DNA from 2 places in the Lysinibacillus sp. NPDC093210 genome. Region 1 is predicted to be linked to the other one. Evidence: riboswitches for the same ligand, from Rfam matches in the RefSeq annotation. Region 1 holds a riboswitch; the other holds the start of a gene.
What was found. A riboswitch is a leader RNA that binds a small molecule or an ion and turns the genes downstream of it on or off. The one in region 1 is predicted to bind cyclic di-AMP.
Positions count from the first base shown of each region.

Region 2: it holds a riboswitch for cyclic di-AMP, as region 1 does, so the genes downstream of both, ACIP9C_RS13110 (APC family permease) here and ACIP9C_RS03835 (MFS transporter) in region 1, are expected to answer to the same signal.

Region 1 is NZ_JBIVOE010000001.1:766,838-770,045, reverse strand. Features, by position in the region: gene ACIP9C_RS03840 (M20 metallopeptidase family protein) at 1-668, opposite strand, end outside; gene ACIP9C_RS03835 (MFS transporter) at 682-1,950, opposite strand; cyclic di-AMP (ydaO/yuaA leader) riboswitch at 2,186-2,332, opposite strand; gene ACIP9C_RS03830 (S-ribosylhomocysteine lyase) at 2,627-3,097, shown strand; gene ACIP9C_RS03825 (alpha/beta hydrolase) at 3,164-3,208, opposite strand, start outside.
Region 2 is NZ_JBIVOE010000004.1:363,917-367,124, reverse strand. Features, by position in the region: gene ACIP9C_RS13115 (Nramp family divalent metal transporter) at 1-867, opposite strand, end outside; cyclic di-AMP (ydaO/yuaA leader) riboswitch at 1,189-1,335, shown strand; gene ACIP9C_RS13110 (APC family permease) at 1,516-3,208, shown strand, end outside.

The sequences.
Region 1 (3,208 bases):
CTGACTAATGTATTCATTTGATTGTATATCGCATTGACAATCATTAATGGATCAATGGCATTTTGAGGCTCAGAACTGTGTCCGCCTTTGCCTTGCACTTTTAGGAAGAAGCCATCTAATGATGAAGCGGCGATGCCCGGTTTGTAACCAAATTTCCCTACTTCTAAATCTGGCGTTACATGGAGGGCAAGGGCAGCATCGACTTTTGGATTTTCGAGCAAGCCATTTTCTATCATATCCCTTGCACCAAGACCAATTTCCTCAGCAGGCTGAAACATGATTTTGACAGTTCCATTAATATCATTTTCTTTCTCTTTTAAAAGCTTCGCAGCGCCGAGCATGAACGTCGTATGGATGTCATGGCCGCAAGTATGTGCAAATCCATTTGTTGATTTAAACGGCAAATCCGTGTTTTCTTCCATCGGTAATGCGTCCATATCGCCTCTTAGTAAGATTGTTTTCCCGTTGCCATTACCAATCGTTACAACAAGCCCTGCTTGTCCGACTTTTTGTGGTGTTAGGCCCATAGAAAGTAAAGTTTTTTCAACGTATGCGATTGTATTTGGTAGTTCAAATCCAATCTCAGGATGTTGGTGTAGATGTCTGCGATGCTGAATTAATTCTTCTTGAAAATTTTCCGCCATTATTAATGTTTCATGTTTAGTCATATGATACACCTCTCTAGTCTAATGAATATTCCATATCTGAAGTTGTATTAAATTTAGGTTTTGTTTTAATGGCAATGACAAACAATCCAAATAATAAGATTGAAAGTACAATTAAGACATTTAACAGTAATCCATATGAATGATTAATATTATAAATCGCTCCAGAAACAATTGGTGTTAGTGCAGCGCCTAGTGATGAAAATAATGAGACAATCCCAAATTTCGCGCTATATTCTTTTTCCCCAAATAGTGATGAAGTTAAGTAAGCAGGTGTAACGGTAACAGCCGTTGCACCGAATCCAGTAAATATCGTATACAGGATACCAGGTATTAATAGATCGCCTCTCATTAAAAATAAAAAGCTTACTAAAGCAGAGCCACAAATAATCACTAACGTTGTGATGGTACCTAATTTATCGTATAAGCGACCGACTAATAACTTTCCGACGATTACCATTGCTGAACCTAAAGAAAGTAGTATTGCAGCGTGTTGAGGTGTGCCCCCGATATCCTTTAAATATGGTGCGAGGTTAATGATCATACCATTCACGACAATACCGCCGACAACAATTGCCGCACAAAGTGCCCAAAATGATACGGATCTAAATGCCTCCCTTTGTGAAAGCCCTTCTACTGTTTTTGAAGAAGTCGTTATATTTTTTATTTCACCTAGTGGAACAAGACCTTTATCTGCAGGTTTAAGTCGAATAACAAATAATGCCATAGGTACGATTAATACAAACATTGAAATGCCCGTAATGAGGTAAGCACTTCTCCAACCATAATCTGTAATAAGCCAGTTTAGGACAGGGCTAAGGATGACACCTCCAAGACCACTACCTGCTAGGGCAATCCCTAAACATAATCCACGCTTCTCGTTAAACCAATTTGTAATTAATACTGGTGCAGGTATAAGAGCAGCTCCTGCTAATGAAGCCCCCATTAGCACTGCGAATAAATAAAAGTGCATTGCAGTCGTTGCAAATGAAAAACCTACATATGAAATGGTGCCTAGCGTTGTAAATATCGTCAAGTAAAGACGAATGTCCATTTTCCTCATCACTTTTCCTGCAATTGGACAGAAAATCATTGATACTAAAGCCATAATCGTATAATACGTCATAAATTCAGTTCTTCCAATTCCTAAATCTTCCGTTACAGGGACAGTATAAAGTGACACTAAATTAATAATTGGTGCATACAAAAACGTCATAATCATGACGCAAGCTGCTACAATCCACCATCCATAAAAGATGCCTTTTTTTTCTTGTTGAGTAGTCATATGGGTTTCCTCCGTTTTCACTTAGTAATCAGGGCAATACGATGGAGATAAGTGGTGTTGAATCCGTTTTCAAATATCTCTAACCTAATAAATGGTGTTACCCACGATCGTTTCATCACGCTTTCTAATTCATTAAAAAGTAATGATGGGGAGGTTTGGAGGTTGTATTGAACATAAGTATTTTTAAAGCCTTAAGCCCTGTAAATACATTATTTTCAAATAGTACAAGCTCCATCTTCCTTCTCATTTAACGCTTACGAGGTTAGCTGACGGATTCGGGCCTTTGAGTAGCCCTACCTTAACAAGGATTCACCCCTTGGATTGAATGTTCATCCAAAAAATTTGGTTCCCCCGCATCCATTGGTTTCAGCGATCTAGAAAGTTGAAACTGCTATGATACTACTATTTCAAGAAAAGTTCGTAAATACAGAAAATTTTTTTGACAAATGAGAAGAAAAATTTTTTTACTTGATAAAACCTTTATTAATTAGGGTATCAGAATAACGGTAATAAAAAGTGCGAAAATATTTTTTCAAAAGAGGAAAGATTTATACTGTTATAATTTTGAAAATTTGTGTAAGGATACATTTAAATTATCATTCTATTTTAAAAATTTACACATTTCATAGAAAACCAGTTATAATAGTTAGTATTGTCAGAAAAGGAGCTGTTAGCAATGGAACGTGAAAAAACAAATGTGGAAAGTTTTGATTTAGACCATACGAAAGTAAAAGCACCTTATGTCCGTTTAGCGGGTGTAAAAGTAGGAAAAAGTGGCGATGAAGTCTATAAATACGATATTCGCTTGAAACAGCCTAATAAGGAGCATATGGAAATGCCAGCACTCCATTCTTTAGAGCATTTATCTGCTGATATTATTCGCAATTACTCCGACCATATTGTCGATTTCAGTCCAATGGGTTGTCAAACAGGCTTTTATGTATCATTGATTAATCATAATGATTATGATGAATTACTAACGATTTTAGAAAAAACATTTACAGATGTTACGAATGCAACAGCTGTACCAGCGTGTAATGAAGTGCAATGTGGCTGGGCTGCAAGTCATAGTCTTGAAGGTGCACAGGCACTTGCAAAAGAATTTTTAGCAAAACGTGATGAATGGCATATCGTTTTTGCAGAATAATAAAAAACCTTGCAAATTGTAAAATGTCCATTATCAGATGGACATTTTGCTTGCAAGGTTTTTCATTTAACGATGAAAAGGAATGACATTGGATGAGGAAGAATCGTAATT
Region 2 (3,208 bases), on a different contig from region 1:
TAATCCGCTATAGGCGATATCTAAATCCTCGACTACTAAGCCTTGCGTATGGAACACTGCAGCTGCAATGATTAGCATACTCATGTTAATCGCACCAGCAATAATCATTGCTATCACGATATCGATAAACTCAAAGCGGAAAATACGTCGTTTTTCGTTGTCATTACGACCAACCACACGATTTTGTGTTAAGGAAGAATGTAGATAGATTGCGTGTGGCATAACAGTAGCTCCTAATATACCCGTTGCAAGTAAGAGTGAATCGACACCGTCAAATTGTGGTGTCAACATTCCTAATGTCACTTCGCCCCAATTTGGTTGGGCTAAAAATGTCTGGAACGCAAATGCTAGCACAACAATTAGCACCATACCCGAAATGCCCGCTTCAAAAGCTCTAAAGCCTCTTCGCTGTAGCTCTAAAATTGCAAAAGAACCAATTGCAGTAATAAGTGCAGCGGGTAGCATCGGAATATCAAATAATAAATATAGACCGAGGGCAGCACCGATAAATTCAGCGAGGTCGGTTGCAATGATTACAAGTTCAGCCTGTATCCATAAAAATATAGAAGTTTTTTTAGAAAAATTTTCTCTTGCTACTTCTGGCAAGTTTTTTCCAGTAGCAATACCAAGTTTGGCTGATAAAGATTGAATCAGTACAGCCATTAAATTTGAAAAGGCAATTACCCAAAGTAGTAAATACCCATACTGCGAGCCAGCAGTAATATTTGTGGCAAAGTTGCCGGGATCTATATAGGCAACAGCTGCAATAAATGCCGGACCTAGAAAGGGTAAAATGCGTCGCCATCCTTTTATGTCTCCATCTAAAACTGCTTGGGCTGCCGGTTTTGTAATTTGTTTATAGGCCATCTTGTTCCCTCGTTTCAAAAAGTATCGTAAATGAAATAAAGTTTCCTATGGGAAAATAATAATACTACTATTCTATAGCTAGAACTAAAAAATGTGAAGAAGTTTGCTCATAATTTTTTTGTAAATTTTGAAATCGCCGATAAAATGAGCTGAATCGTCCGTAAAACAGTAAAAATCGCCGATAAACCACGCCGAATCGCCGATAGAGAGCTGATAAAAGCTTGTCTCTGAGAATAAGAAAAAATTTACGAAAAACCGGGCAATATCTTCTTTACTTTTTTTATTTACAGGCGTAATATGACATCATTATAAAAGTTTCAAATTTCTAAATCGCTGAAGCAATTAAACGCGGGGGACCCAATTTTGATGGATTGTTTAAACAATTCTTGGGGTGAATCTCTTTTTAAAGAGTAGGGCTACTCAGGTCCGAATCCGACAGCTAACCTCGTAAGCGTTAAGAGCAGAAAAGTTGGAGCTTGTCAGACGTTAGGGCGTCTACAAGTCGTATTTAGTGATGACTTGTAGACGTTTTTTTTGATGGCATTCTATACGAAAAAGCCCCAGTAGATATAAAGAGACCGATTATGCGAAAGGTGTAATCGATTTAGAAATGCGAAACACACTCTATGAATCTAGAAGGTGTTAAGGATGAAATCCTCATTCAAACGTTATGTTATCGGTAAACCATTGAAATCCGATGCATTAGGGGAACAAAAGCTTAGTAAAACAAAGGCACTGGCCATATTATCTTCTGACGCATTGTCATCAGTTGCATACGGTCCAGAGCAAATTTTAATTGTGCTCATGACTGTCAGTACGGTTGCCTTTTGGTATTCGTTACCGATTGCAGCAGGGGTAGTGGTGCTCCTTGTGGCACTAACTTTATCGTATCGACAAGTTATATTCGCATATCCACATGGTGGTGGGGCATATGTAGTGTCCCGCGAAAATTTAGGTGTGAATGCAGGTCTTGTAGCGGGTGGGTCATTACTCGTTGATTATATTTTAACTGTCGCAGTAAGTGTATCAGCAGGGACAGATGCTATTACTTCAGCATTCCCAAGTTTGCATGCTTATAACGTTCCGATTGCTGTGTTTTTTGTTATTTGTTTAACGATATTAAATTTACGTGGGGTTACTGAATCAGCGTCTATTTTAGCGTACCCTGTTTATTTATTCGTCGTTGTGATGTTAATGCTCATTGGCATGGGAATCTATAACGTAGCAACAGGGCAAGTGCCGGCTGATTTACATCCCAAAATTGGAACGCCAGTTGCGGGCATTAGTTTGTTTTTATTATTAAAGGCATTTGCCTCAGGAAGCTCGGCATTAACTGGTGTAGAGGCAATTTCTAATGCAATTCCAAATTTCAAAAGCCCTGCACCGGTTAACGCGGCAAAAACGCTATTAGCGATGGGGAGTATTTTAGCAGTACTGTTTATTGGTATTGTGAGCCTAGCTTATTTTTACGGAGTCGCTCCAAATGCACAAGCAACGGTTGTTTCGCAAATTGCCGAAGCGAGTGTGGGACGCAATGTATTTTATTATATTGTGCAAGGAACAACAGCAATGATTTTAGTGCTTGCTGCGAATACAGGCTATTCAGCCTTTCCTTTATTAGCAGTCAATTTATCGAAAGATGGTTTTATTCCAAGAATATTTCAAATCCGTGGTGATCGACTTGGCTATTCAAATGGGATAATGATGCTTGGGCTAGCAGCTATAGTGCTTATTATTTTGTTTGATGGCACAACTGAGCATTTAATTCCACTCTATGCGGTAGGTGTATTTATTCCATTTACATTAGCGCAGTCTGGGATGATGCGTAAATGGTGGCGTGAAAAGCCTAATGGCTGGGTTATGAAATTTGTTATCAATACAATAGGGGCAATCATTTCTTTTGTAGTGGCAATGATGTTTTTTGTCACAAAACTACCTCAAGTATGGCCGGTATTTATCTTTTTACCGCTTATTATTTGGATGTTTCATCGCATTAAGCATCATTACAATGCAGTCGGGGAACAACTACGACTTAATGGAGAAGCTTTACCGAAAATAGAGGGAAATGTCTTTGTCGTGCCGGTAGCGGGTATTACGAAAGTGGTGGAAAATTCACTGCATTATGCGCAATCTTTGAATGTTGATAAAATAATAGCCTTTTATGTAGCATTCGATCAAGCGGATGCAAAAGCCTTTGAAGAAAAATGGAAGGCGTGGCAACCAGATGTGCGACTTGTCACTTACTATTCGCCATATCGTAGCATTACACAGCCTTTGAAAAAGTTTATCGATAAAGTGGAACACCAATATGCGAAAACGGACTACCAAGTAACAGTCGTTA